DNA from 2 places in the Pseudomonas sp. NPDC087029 genome. Region 1 is predicted to be linked to the other one. Evidence: riboswitches for the same ligand, from Rfam matches in the RefSeq annotation. Region 1 holds a riboswitch; the other holds the start of a gene.

Region 1 (6,971 bases):
GGTCGCTGCCCTTGAGGGCGTCGTAGAACTGCCGGGCGCGCATGTGGCGCCCGTTGGCATCTTCGATGAAGGCCTGTTCGGCCAGGGCGCGGTTGCCGCCCTGCCCTTGCGCGCCCGCTTGCACCAGCAGCGCCTGGGCGCCACCGAGGTCACCGTCGAGCAGGCGTGCATGGGCCTGCAGCACCAGCGGCTGGGCTGCCGGGCTTGGTGGCGGCGAAGGTTGCGCGGTAGCGGCAGGTTCGGCCAGGGCCAGGCCAGCTTCGAGGCACACGGCCAGGGCCAGCGCACAAAGTACGCCCGGGCGGCAGTGGGTGGAGCGGTGCGAATGGCGGATCATGGTGGCAACTCCTGAAAGGTTTCGAGTTGCACACAGGCTATTGGAGCCCTGGCGGGAAAGAACTCAGAGTCCTCCTGAAGCCGCCATCAGAGTTGTTCCTCAATGCCGCCCGCCTGGGGCAGGTTCAGTTCCAGCTCGAGCGCCAGCTGCTGTTCATGACAGCCGTGGGCGAAGTTGCCCTGCAGGTACTGCGCCACGCGCTGGCAATGGTTGAAGTCGATGACGCTCTGCGGCCCGGCTTGCCCGGTCAGCTCCAGCCGCGCCTGAACCTGGCCCTGGCCACGCACGCACATGTCCAGGTAGATCCAGGCCGGGTTCTCGGCGTCGATCCGAAACAGGCCGATGGCTGTGTTCATCCAGTCGCTGAAGGCTTCGGTGTCCAACCACACGCGTTGGGTATCGATGCGCCGCACGGCCAACAGTGACTGTGGGTGGCCGATGAGGCAGCGGCCGATGAACGCTGGCAGGTCACAGACCTGCGCATGCGGCGTACCGGCATGCTCCTGACGCTGCAGCCGCTGCAGGCGGTTGGTGAGGCTGGACAGCCCAGGGGTAGCGGGATGCAAGGCCAGTGCAGCAACGTTCTGCGCCAGCTCGCTCAGTGACGCGCGATAGAAATCTGCCTGTTGCTTTGCCTGGGCCTGGGCCGCGAGCCATTGGTCGCGCAACGTCACCAGTTGCCCTTCGCTGTCGGTGATGTCCTGCAAACCGCCCAGCACGCCGCAGGCATGCCCCTGGCTGTCGCGGTACGGCACCATCCAGTAGTGAATCACCCGGGCTTGGCCAAAAATCTCTACCCGTGTGGTGAGGGCCAACGGCGCACCTTCGAGGGCAATGCGGGCGAAGCCTTCGGGCAAGGTCTTGCGCACGGCCGGGGAAAACCAGCGGGCCTCGGCGAACCCCGAGCCCAAGGCTTCTTCGGCCGTGAGGCGGTAGTAATCGAGAAAAGGCTGGTTGCAAAACAGCAGCCGGCCCTCGGTGGTGCGCACGAACATGGGGTTGGGCGCGGCATCCACCAGGTTGCGCAACAGGCCCAACTCCGCCGGAAGCGCCTCGGCGGTCGTCGCCCCGCCGGCCTGCTGGCCCGCCACCAGGCCGTTGCGCCGGGCAATTTCGGCCAGCTCCACATTGGAGCTGACGTGGAGCTTTTCCAACAGGTGCGCCTTGTAGGTGCTGACGGTCTTGAAGCTGATGCGCAGCTGTTCGGCAATGCGCAGGTTCGAGCGCCCTTCGGCGATCAACTGCAACACCGCCGACTCGCGGGGTGTGAGGTTGTCCAGCTCGCTGCTGCCGCCCGGCTGCATGTACTCGCGGGCAAAATGGCCGCGGCCGGCCAAGACATCGGCGATCGCCTTGCGCAGGCTGGCCACCTCCTCGTGCTTGCCGACGAAACCACTGGCGCCGGCCTTGAAGCACAGCGGCGCGAAGTGCGCCGGGTTCTGCTGGCTGTAGACCAGCACCTTGTGGCTGGCATCGCGGGCGCGCAGGCGGCGCAGCAAATCCAGGCCGCCTGGCCCGGGCAAGGCGAGTTCCAGGATCACCAGGTGCGGGTTGCACTGCCGTGCCAGGGTCAGTGCCGTGGGCACGTCGGCCGCTTCCTGCACATCCCCATGCCCCATGTCCGCCAACAGGCTGCGCAACGCGCTGCGCACGATCGGCATGGCGTCGGCAATGAGCACTGTGGCCATCAGGTTTCTCCCTGGCTTGTCCATCGAGTGCTCAAAGCATAGGTGCAGCCCAGGCATTACATCAGCTGTGGTCCAGGCCCATCTGCCAGAAGTCCGCTTCCAGGCGCGATGCCTGGCCGAAAATCGCGGCCAGGTCGACGAAGCGCTGCTCGGTCATGCTCCGCGCTGCCAGCTCATCGAGGTGCTTGCGGGCTGCAGCGGCCACGCCCTGGTATGCCTCGCCGGCATACTCGCCAATCCATTCGCGGTAGGGGTGGTTGCCCAGGTCGCCGATCTGCTCGGTCAGGGCCTGGCCGATTTCTGCGTAGCCGATCACGCAGGGCGCCAGCGCCACGTGCAGTTCGAGCAGATCGCCCGCGGCGCCGCAGTCCAGCACGTAGCGGGTATAGGCGACGGTGGCCTGGTGCTCCGGCGCCGCTTGGATATCGGCCTGGGTCAGCCCCCAGCGGGCGCACAGGCGCAGGTGCAGTTCGGTTTCATCGAGGATGGCCGCAAGGCCGGCCTGGGCGGCGCGGATATCGGCGGGCAGGCGGCTTTTGTAGGCGGCCAGCGCCCAGGCCCGGGCGAACTGGATGAGGAACAGGTAATCCTGCACCAGGTAGGTACGGAACGCCGCTTCCGGCAAGGTGCCCTCGCCCATCTGGCGGACGAAATCGTGGTCGACGTAGCTGGCCCATTGCGGCGCGGCGGCCGCTTTCAGGCGTGCAAAGATATCCATGGTCAAGCGTGCTCCTCGTAGATGGCGTCGAAGAAGGCCAGTTCCAGCGCCACGCTGCGCGCGTAGAAATCGCGGCTCAGTTCAGCTTCCTGTGGGCCCACCCGGTCCAGTTCCGCTTGCAGGAAGGCGACGAAATCGGCAAACGCCGGGTTGTCGTGCAGGGTGATCCATTCGGCGTGGACGAAATTGGCCGGCAGCGGCTTGGGCGCCTTGAGTGCCCAGTCCAGGTACAGCCCTTCGGCGACGTTGAGCACAGCCAGAGCGGCGGCGTAGGAACGGGTGGCGGCCGCTTCGCGCATGATCGCCTTGAAGCCTGCGGTGGGCACAGTGTCCTTCGGCTCGGTGCGTTGCGCCGGGCTCACGTCCAGGGCCTCGAAGGCGCGCAGGAAGTAGGTGTTCTCGTCGCTGCAGATCATGCCGGCGAAGCGGCCCAGGCGCAGGCGTGCGTCGAAGGTGTCGGCCGTGGCGATGGCGGCGCCGAGCAGGGTCACGAAGCTGTCGATGAAGCGGTGGTCCTGGACCAGGTAGCGGACCATGATCGGGTCGGCCACGCTGCCGTCGCAAAGCTCGGTGACGAAGCGGTGGCCAACGGCGGCCGACCAGGTTGGCTGGTTCTGGCGACGCAGGGTTTCGCTGAAGCGTTCGGTCAAGATGCTGTCCTCCATGGGGGTGACAGCGAGACCGTTCGGGTTGGGCATGAAGCGGCCTCGCAGTGAGGCCGGCAAAAAGGCAGGTCGGCAGTCCCATCCCTTCGCCGGCATGATCCGGATCAGGTTCGAAGGGTCACCGCGCTTGTCAGCGGTTTCTCAGCCCTCTGCCGGGCTCCCCTTGGTGGCCAGCAGATATACAGCAGGTTGGCCAGCGCGCCAAGCATCATTTCCCTCTGCCCCTGTTTCAAAAATGGCTAAGGGCCCACCGAAACTGGGCCTCGCCCACCCCATTTGCGGGGGCCAATCCCCAATCGTTGACACCCCATTGTTTGGTGCGCCTGAGGTTTTGCCTGGTTTTGTATGACAAAGCATTACCGACATCGCAATTGGCACAGCCGTTGCTCAAGCCCTTGGAAAGGGGCAATACGCCATTGATGGCACTTAGCCATTACGTTGCGAATGAGGCATCCGGCAATGAAAAGACATGCCACCTTCCACAGCACGCACCACGCCTTCAAATCGACTGCAGCCGCGGCACTGGTGATCAGCCTGGGCCTGGGTTGCGCCAGGGCCTCTTCGCTGGACGACGTGAGCGAGCCCGCGCCTACGGACCCTTCGCACTACGACGACCAACCCACCGACCCCAACCCGGCCCTGCTCAAGCTCTTCACCCTGCCCGAGGCCAACGAGGGTTCGCTGGAACTCCAGAACGGCGCCTACGGCGACCGCGCCAGCAACCGTGTCGACAACGTGCTGCCACCCGCGCTGCAAACCTCCCGCAACTATCCCACCAACGGCAAGCCCAGCCCGCTGTTTGGCGCCCAGCCGTTCACCCAGCTACTGCTGCTGTTCGAAGAGTTCGGCCCGGAACGCCTCGACCCCGCCCTGCCGCCACCGAGTTTGACGTTCCCGGTGCCGACCCTGGGCGCGGCGCCCGCCCAGGACCCGGATGTAATCGCCCGCAGCAGCCCGAACGGTAACGCCCTGGAAGCCTTCCTCAAGCAACCGGGCCTGTACCCCTTCCCGAGCCAATACGCCAACGTGCTCGACCGCAACCCGTGGAAGGCGCAGATCGAGTTGTTTCTCAACCGTAACTCGGTGGGCTCGCCGGCCGAAGGCCGGCCACCCGGAAAAGGCTGGTCGCACCAACGCTGGAACGAGTTCTACCCCCAGGCGGCGTTCAAGACCGCGCAGGCCGGTGCCCGCATCAACCAGGGGCTGCGTGATCGCAAGCAGCTGCACAACTATGCCGTGGGCGAGTTCGGGCCGGGCGGGCTGTATTACCAAACCTCCGATATCCCCACCACCATCGGCACCACCAAGGGCATCGACCCACGCTTTCACCCCAACTTTCCGCAGCAGAACCACAAGTCGCTGTGGACCTTCGACGGCACCTTCCCACCCAAGCTGCTGATGGTGCGCTATGGCCAGCCGGTCCTCATGCGCCACTACAACGCGCTGCCGATCGACCCGGCGGCCAACGCAGGTTTCGGCCTGCACACCCTCTCCACCCACGAGCACAACGGCCATTCCCCGGCCGAGAGCGATGGGTTTGCCAACGCCTACTTCTTCCCCGGCCAGTATTACGACTACCGCTGGCCGGTGCAGCTGGCGGGCTACGACACCATCAACAGCCGCGCCCAGGACCCCCGCGCGGCCTTCCCTTGCGCGCCCGGCGAAACCCTGTATGTCAATGATGCCGCGCCCGGCATCAAGACGTGCGAAAACGGCAGCATCAAGATTCGTGGCGACTGGCGCGAAACCATGAGCACTCACTGGTTCCACGACCACATGCTGGATTTCACCGCACAGAACGTCTACAAGGGCAACGCGGCGATGATGAACTACTACAGTGCCCTGGACCGTGGCAACGAAGCCCTGCAGGACGGCGTCAACCTGCGCTTTCCCAGCGGCGCCGGCATGCCCTGGGGCAACCGCGACTACGACGTCAACCTGGTGGTGGCCGACAAGGCCTGGGATCAGAACGGCCAGCTGTGGTTCAACCCGTTCAACACCGATGGCTTTCTCGGCGACCAGATCCTGGTCAACTGGCAGTACCAGCCCAAACTCAAGGTGCGCGCGCGCAGCTACCGCTTTCGCATCCTCAACGGCTCGGTGTCGCGCTACTTCAAGTTTGCCGTGGTGCGTGAAATCGCCGGCAACAGTGGCGAATTCAAGGGGCCGCCTGGCGCCAACCTGTCCTATGCGCGGGTGCCGTTCCACCTGATCGCCAACGACGGCAACATCATGGAACACGCCATCCCGTTCGACGGCAGCATGGACCTCAACGGCGACGGCAACCTGCAGGACAACAACGCCATCCTGCCCCTGCAAGGCATCGCCGAGCGCTACGACATCATCATCAACTTCGCCAAGCACGGCATCCAACCGGGCGACAAGCTGTACTTCGTCAACCTGATGGAGCACGACACCGGCAAAGGCCCGAAGCAGGTGATTTCGCTGGCCGATGTGCTCTCCGAGAAGTACAAGGCGGTGATCAAGCAGACCAGCAACGGGCCTGAATGGGACAAGGGCGACCCGGTGGTCGGCAAGTTCATGCAGTTGTGGGTACAGCCCTACAGCGGCCAGGACCTGGCCATGGACCCCAGTGCCTACGAGCCGGCCAAGCCGGGCAAGGCCGAGGGCCTGAAGATGATCCCGCTGACCATCGACCGCAACGCTGCTGCCGACAAGGACAGGCTCAAGGCCGCCCGCCACCGCGAGTTCATCTTCGGCCGCTCCGACGGCACCGACAGCGCGCCCTGGACCATCAAGACCGACGGCGGTTTTGGCTACAGCATGGACCCCCGGCGCATCACCGCCGCGGCGAAGCTCTCGAGCGAAGCCACCGATGGCGGCTTCAGCGGCGACGGCACCCTGGAAGTGTGGAAGATCAAGAACGGCGGCAATGGCTGGAGCCATCCGGTGCACGTGCACTTCGAGGAAGGGGTGATACTCAGCCGCGACGGCAAGGCGCCGCCGGAGTGGGAAAAATGGGCACGCAAGGACGTCTACCGCATCGGCCCAGACGCCGACTCATCCCAGGACGTGGAAATGGCCATCCGCTTTCGCGAGTTCGCCGGCACCTACATGGAGCACTGCCACAACACCCAGCATGAAGACTCCTCGATGCTGCTGCGCTGGGACATCGAGCACCCTGGCCAGTTCCAGGTGATGCCGACCCCGCTACCCGGTTGGGATGGCGTGCAATACATGGCCTCGGTGGGCCTGCCGACCTTCCGTAGCGCCGGCAGCAACAGCGGTGGCGACGATGCCAGCAACCAGCCGCCGGTGGCGGTGAACGACACGGCCGCGACCACGGCGGGCAAGCCGATCGTGCTGAATGTGCTGGCCAACGACAGCGACCCCGAGCGCAACCTGCCCTTGACCGTCAGTGGCCTCAGCCAGCCGGACTCCGGGCAAGGCTCGGTCAGCACCGACGCCACCCTGGTGACCTATACCCCACCGGCCACGGTCGCCACGCCGTTCACCGCCAGCTTCAACTACTCGGCGCGCGACGCCAAGGGCGCCGAGTCGCGGGTACCGGCCACGGTGAACATCGCGGTTGGCCCGGCAGT
Region 2 (6,971 bases), on a different contig from region 1:
AGGGTGCCGGCGGCCTGCTTCAGGCTCAGGTTGTCGAGGATGTAGTCATAGCGGCTGTTGTTGTAGTCGCGCACCGACGTGTACAGCTGGCGCTGGGCATCGAGCACGTCGACGATATTGCGGGTACCGACCTGGTAGCCGATTTCGGTCGCTTCCAGCGCGCTCTGGTTGGAAATGATCGATTGCTTGCGTGCCTGCACCTGTTCCACGTCGGTGTTCACGGCGCGGTGCAGGTTGCGGGTGTTCTCCACCACCTGGCGGCGCAGGCTTTCGCGCTGCTGCTCGCTCTGGCTCAGGCGCTGGTAGGCCTCGCGCACCTGCGAGCTGATCAGGCCGCCGCTGTAGATCGGGATATTCAGCTGCAGGCCGATGCTGGTCTGCTCAACGTCGCCGCCATAGCGCTGGCCGGGGAAGGGCGAGGGGTTGTTGAAGCCGAAGTTGTCGTTGTCGCCTTTCTCGTAGCGGGCCACCGCATCGAGGGTCGGCGCGTGCCCGGCCTTGCGCTGGCGCAAGGTTTCCTCGGCGGCGTCGACGGCATGGTTGGTGGCCAGCAGGTTGAGGTTCTGGCGCCCGGCGGTTTCCACCCAGGCCTTGGCGTCGTTGGGGGTCGGCACCTGGATCGGCAAGGTGTGGACCACACCCTGGATCGAGCTGTACTCGCGGTTGGTCAGCGTGACCAGCGCCTCGAAGGCATCCTGCACCTGGCGCTCGGCGATGATCCGGTTGGCGCGCGCGGTGTCGTAGCTGGCCTGGGACTGCAGCACGTCGGTCTTGTCGGAAAGGCCGACATCGAAACGTTCATTGGACTGGTCGAGCTGGCGCTTGAAGGCGGCCTCCTCGGCCTTGGTCGCGGCCAGGTTGTCCTGGGCGCGCAGCACCGCGAAGTAGTTTTGCGCGGTCTGCAGGATCAGGTTCTGCTCGGTCGCCGACAGCTCCAGCGCCGCCTGCTCGTTGACCGCCTCGGCTGCCTGCAGCTGGAACCAGCGGTCGGCGCGGAAGATCGGCTGCGAAAGGGTGGCGTTCCACGAGTTGCCACTGCGGTTGCTGGTGGTCGACGGCTCGTCGAGCTTGGTGCGCGTGCTGAGCATCTCGGCACCGGCCGAGAGGTTCGGCAGCAGGCCGGCGCGGGCCTGGGGCACCACTTCGCGGCGGGCGCCATAATCGGCGCGGGCGGCAGCAAGATCGGCGTTGTTGTCTACCGCTTCCTGGTAGACGCTGACCAGATCGGTCTTCACCGTCGTGGGCACATCCGCTGCCCAGACCACTCCGTTGGACGCACAAGACACGGCAATCGCCAGTGAGAGTTTGCGCAGCATAAGAGGCAATCCTTGTACGAAATTGTAATTTCTGAACTGTTGAGTATCGAATGACGGGCCAGTGTAGTGCCGTGAGCAGTCGGCAACAATCGCCGAGTGCGCCTTTCATCATCGCTACGTTTTACCCGCTTGGCTTAGCCGACCACTCCAGTCTAGACTGCGCATGTTCTTGTCGGGGTGCCTTGAAGCAAAGGCTGAGATCGCAGAGGTGCGGATCCCGTTGAACCTGATCAGGTTAGCGCCTGCGTAGGGAACAAGATTGCTCGCCTTCCCGGGGAGCCTCTTGTGCCAGGTCCGGGAATGTCGCAGCTGCATGCAGCTCAAGGCACCCCTCCATCCGGCACTGCACACCCGTCAAGGGGTGCGTTCGCGTCTTTCAGGTTCTCCCCGACATTCCACCCGCAAGGAAGACGTCTGGAGAGCCTGTGATGAGCAAACAAGAAAAAACGATCAACCTCAGCGAGTCGGCGCAAGTCGACCAGCAGTCGGTGCAACCCTTCCCGCGTTCGCGCAAAGTGTATGTCGAAGGCTCGCGCCCGGACATCCGCGTGCCCATGCGCGAAATCAGCCTGCACGACACGCCCACCGACTTCGGCGGCGAAAGCAACGCGCCGGTGCTGGTCTACGACACCTCCGGCCCGTACACCGACCCCAATGTCATCATCGACGTGCGCAAAGGCCTGGCCGATGTGCGCTCGGCCTGGATCGACGCCCGCGGCGACACCGAGCGCCTGGCCGGCCTGAGCTCCAACTTCGGCCAGCAGCGCCTGAACGATACCGAACTGGCCAAGCTGCGCTTCGCCCACGTGCGCAACCCGCGCCGGGCCAAGGCCGGCGCCAACGTCACGCAGATGCACTACGCGCGCCAGGGCATCATCACCGCCGAGATGGAATACGTCGCCATCCGCGAGAACATGAAGCTGCAGGAGGCCCGCGCCGCCGGCCTGCTCAGCCAGCAGCACGCCGGCCACAGCTTCGGCGCGAGCATCCCGAAAGAAATCACTGCCGAATTCGTGCGCGAGGAAATCGCCCGCGGCCGCGCGATCATCCCGGCCAACATCAACCACCCGGAGCTGGAGCCGATGATCATCGGCCGCAACTTCCTGGTGAAGATCAACGGCAATATCGGCAACAGCGCGCTGGGTTCCTCGATCGAGGAAGAAGTGGCCAAGCTGACCTGGGGCATCCGCTGGGGTTCGGACACGGTCATGGACCTGTCCACCGGCAAGCACATCCACGAAACCCGCGAGTGGATCATCCGCAACTCGCCAGTGCCGATCGGCACCGTGCCGATCTACCAGGCGCTGGAAAAGGTCGGCGGCATCGCCGAGGACCTGACCTGGGAGCTGTTCCGCGACACCTTGATCGAACAGGCCGAGCAGGGCGTGGACTACTTCACCATCCACGCCGGCGTGCTGCTGCGCTACGTGCCGCTGACCGCCAAGCGGGTGACCGGCATCGTCAGCCGCGGCGGCTCGATCATGGCCAAGTGGTGCCTGGCGCATCACCAGGAGAACTTCCTGTACACGCATTTCGACGAGATCTGCGAAATCATGAAGGCCTACGACGTCAGCTTCTCGCTGGGCGACGGCCTGCGCCCGGGCTCGATCGCCGACGCCAACGACGCGGCCCAGTTCGGTGAGCTGGAAACCCTCGGCGAGCTGACCAAGATCGCCTGGAAGCACGACGTGCAGTGCATGATCGAAGGCCCGGGCCACGTGCCGATGCAGCTGATCAAGGAGAACATGGACAAGCAGCTGGAGTGCTGCGACGAGGCGCCGTTCTACACCCTCGGCCCGCTGACCACCGACATCGCCCCGGGCTACGACCACATCACCTCGGGCATCGGCGCGGCGATGATCGGCTGGTTCGGTTGCGCCATGCTCTGCTACGTCACGCCCAAGGAGCACCTGGGCCTGCCGAACAAGGACGACGTCAAGACCGGCATCATCACCTACAAGATCGCCGCCCACGCCGCCGACCTTGCCAAGGGCCACCCGGGCGCGCAGATTCGTGACAACGCGCTGTCCAAGGCGCGCTTCGAATTCCGCTGGGAAGACCAGTTCAACCTGGGCCTGGACCCGGACACCGCACGGGCCTTCCACGACGAGACGCTGCCCAAGGAATCGGCCAAGGTCGCGCACTTCTGCTCGATGTGCGGGCCGAAGTTCTGCTCGATGAAGATCACCCAGGAAGTGCGTGAATACGCCGCCAACCAGCGCATCGAGGCGGTGGACGTGGCGGTCGAGGATGGCATGCGCGAGCAGGCCGAGCGGTTCCGCCAGGAAGGCAGCCAGCTGTACCACAAGGTTTGACAACAACAATCGGGCAGTGCGCGCGGCGCACCGCATCGCCGGCAAGCCGGCTCCCACACCCTTCTGTGGGAGCCGGCTTGCCGGCGATTGGCCTCAATACTTTTTCTGGCGAGCACGAATCAGCATGACCACCCCCAGCCATTTTTCCCCTGACCATCCGGTCCCTTCCAGCCAGCGCCCGTTCGGCGCCCGCGACCTGTTCTCCCTATGGTTCTCCCTCGGCATCGGCCTGATGGTCCTGCAAGTGGGCGCCATGCTCGCCCCCGGCCTGGGCCTGGCCGGCGCGGTGCTGGCCATCGCCCTGGGCACGGGCGTGGGCGTACTGCTGCTGGGCGCCGCCGGCGTGATCGGCAGTGACACCGGCCTCTCGGCCATGGCCACCCTGCGCCTGAGCCTGGGCCGCCACGGCGCGCGCCTGCCGGCGCTGCTCAACCTGCTGCAACTGGTGGGCTGGGGCGCGTTCGAAATCATCGTCATGCGTGACGCCGCCAGCCTGCTGGGCGCGCGCACCTTCGGCGAACACAGCCTGTGGAACAGCCCGATGCTCTGGACCCTGTGCTTCGGCGGCCTGGCCACCCTGCTGGCGGTCAGCGGGCCATTGGCCTTCGTGCGCAAGATCCTGCGCAAGTGGGGCATCTGGGTGCTGATGGGCGCTTGCCTGTGGCTGACCTGGAACCTGTTCGCCAAGGCCGACCTGGCCCAATTGTGGAACCTCGGTGGCGATGGTTCGATGTCGCTGGCCGTGGGCTTTGACATCGTCATCGCCATGCCGCTGTCGTGGCTGCCGCTGATCGCCGACTACTCGCGTTTTGCCAGCAGTGCCAAGCGCGTGTTCGGCGGCACCGTGCTGGGCTACTTCATCGGCAATACCTGGCTGATGAGCCTGGGCGTGGCCTACACCCTGGCCTTTGCCCCGAGCGGCGAGGTCAATGCCTTGTTGCTGGCCCTGGCGGGCGCCGGCATGGGCATCCCGTTGCTGCTGATTCTGCTGGACGAGTCGGAAAAGGCCTTTGCCGATATCCATTCGGCTGCCGTTTCCAGCGGCTTGCTGGTGCCGGTGAAGATCGAGCACCTGGCCCTGGCCATCGGCGTGCTGTGCACCTTGATCGCGCTGCTGGCGCCGCTGGCGCAGTACGAGAACTTCCTGCTGCTGATCGGTTCGGTGTTCGCGCCGCTGTTCGGCGTGGTGCTGGTGGACCATTACCTGGTGCGCCGCCGCCGTGCCCCGGCACAGATCGACGGGCTGCACTGGCAGGCGCTGCTGGCCTGGGTGGTGGGTGTTGCGGTCTATCACCTGATCGCCGCGCAGGCGCCGTCGCTGGGTGCGACCCTGCCAGCACTGCTGCTGGCAGGTGGGCTGCATGCGCTACTGAGCCTCAGCCGCGGCCGGGAAACAGTTCAGGCTTGAGCACGCCGTTCAGGCGCGGGTAGGGGATCTTGAGCTCCACGTGGCCCATGGAATAGGGCGCGATGGTGTAGACCTCGTACTTGACCACTACCGCGCCGTAGGTGAGGGCGATGTGCGGGGACTTCTGGAACGGCCAGGTCTTGACGAACTCGGCGTCCTTGTCCATGCCCACGCTGATCAGCCAGGCGCGGTGGGATTCTTCCACGGTCTTCCAGAAGGTGTCTTCCTGGCCCGGCACCAGCATGTCCTGCAGGGTCAGCACCTTGTCCTGCTTGCGCGAATAGTTGATGAAGGCGCGCCCGGGCATGCCGTGGGCGCCGCCGCTGTCGAGGTAGCTCGACAATTCGACGATCACCAGGCCGTCATGCTGCTCGCGTACCTTGGCTTGCAGGTAGCTGCTGTTGCGTTTGTCGGCGGTGGCCAGGTACTGCTGCTCGTAGGCCTGCAAGGTGGCCGGCGCGGTGCCATGCTGGTTGTCTTCGGTGAGCTGCAGCAGGCGCTTCTCGACGATGGCGTCGAGTTTTGGCAGGGCCGGGAAGTGCACGGTGTCGATGTTCACCAGCGGGCAGTCACTGGCGCTGCAGCCAGGTTTGATGTGCTCCCAGGCGTCGCGCTTGACCTCGAGCGGGGCGCGGTAGTTGGGTGTGAACAGGCTCTGGCAGGCCCCCAGGGCCAAGGCCAGCACCGCCACGGAAGTCAGTTTGACAAGTGTCATGATGATCCTTGCAGAACAGGGAAAAGTCGGCCTTTGACCGTCTGCGCGGCCTTCAGTTCGCCACTAAGCTAACAGAGAGAAGGCGTGCTGTCCCGACTGGGCGAACGGTTGCCGGAAAGGGATGAAACCGGCAGGCGTGCAGAGTAGGATGGCGCGAAGCGGTAGTTGAGGTAATGAGGATTTCCATGTCAGACGCGTTCAATTCAGTGCCCAAGGGCTTCGAGATCATCGAGCGGGCCAATTGCTTCCAGGGCTTCTACAAGCTCGACAAGCTGCGCCTGCGCCACGAGCTGTTCGCTGGCGGCATGGGCCGCGAGATCAGCCGTGAGCTGTTCGTGCGGCACGACGCCGTGTGCGTGCTGCCCTACGATCCGCAGCGCGATGAAGTGGTGCTGATCGAGCAGTTTAGGGTGGGTGCGCTGGACAAGGTCGGCAACCCCTGGCTGATCGAGATGGTCGCCGGGCTGATCGACAAGGACGAGCAACCGGAAGAAGTGGCCCACCGTGAAGCCGAGGAAGAAGCCGGCCTGACCTTCAGTGCCCTGTGGCCGATGACGCGTTATTTCCCCTCGCCGGGCGGCAGTGATGAATACGTGCACCTGTTCCTCGGGCGCTGCACCAGCGAAGGTGCCGGTGGCCTGCATGGCCTGGAGGAGGAGGGCGAGGACATCCGGGTACGCGTGTGGTCGTTCGAGGATGCCCTGCAAGCTGTGCGCGATGGGCGCATCTGCAATGCGGCGACCATCATCGGCCTGCAATGGCTGGCCCTGAACCGCGATGAAGTCCGAGGTATGTGGAAGTGAACCTGCTGCGTGAGCGTTATCGGGTCGACCTGGCCGGGCTGCAAGCAGCCTGCGAGGCCAACTATGCCCGGCTCATGCGCCTGCTGCCCGACATGCGCACCACTCAGAGCTCGCGGCGCATCGGCATGACCCAGGGCGACCAGATGCTGGGCGTGCTGGTGCTCGACGTGTTGCTGGCCTGCCCCTACACCACCACCTTGCGGGTGCGTCAGGAGCACAGCCTGCCCTGGCTGCCGGTGCCACACCTGGAAGTGCAGGTGTACCACGATGCGCGCATGGCCGAAGTGGTCAGCGCCGAGCACACCCGGCGCCTGCGCAGCATCTACCCGTATCCCAACGAAGCGATGCACCAGCCGGACGAGAAAGCCCAGCTCAACCTGTTCCTCGGCGAATGGCTGAGCCACTGCCTGGCCT

What was found. A riboswitch is a leader RNA that binds a small molecule or an ion and turns the genes downstream of it on or off. The one in region 1 is predicted to bind thiamine pyrophosphate.
Region 2: another riboswitch for thiamine pyrophosphate. It lies ahead of thiC (phosphomethylpyrimidine synthase ThiC); the one in region 1 lies ahead of ACIPG5_RS16895 (TenA family protein).

What each region holds. Positions count from the first base shown of each region.
Region 1 covers NZ_JBIVAB010000010.1:34,445-41,415, reverse strand. Annotated here, with positions in the region: gene ACIPG5_RS16910 (hypothetical protein) at 1-337, opposite strand, end outside; gene ACIPG5_RS16905 (response regulator) at 424-2,025, opposite strand; gene tenA (thiaminase II) at 2,087-2,743, opposite strand; gene ACIPG5_RS16895 (TenA family protein) at 2,746-3,393, opposite strand; TPP riboswitch at 3,473-3,582, opposite strand; gene ACIPG5_RS16890 (Ig-like domain-containing protein) at 3,868-6,971, shown strand, end outside.
Region 2 covers NZ_JBIVAB010000002.1:154,485-161,455, reverse strand. Annotated here, with positions in the region: gene ACIPG5_RS04180 (TolC family outer membrane protein) at 1-1,316, opposite strand, end outside; TPP riboswitch at 1,480-1,586, shown strand; gene thiC (phosphomethylpyrimidine synthase ThiC) at 1,745-3,631, shown strand; gene cytX (putative hydroxymethylpyrimidine transporter CytX) at 3,756-5,039, shown strand; gene ACIPG5_RS04165 (RsiV family protein) at 5,008-5,754, opposite strand; gene ACIPG5_RS04160 (NUDIX domain-containing protein) at 5,940-6,557, shown strand; gene ACIPG5_RS04155 (DUF1249 domain-containing protein) at 6,548-6,971, shown strand, end outside.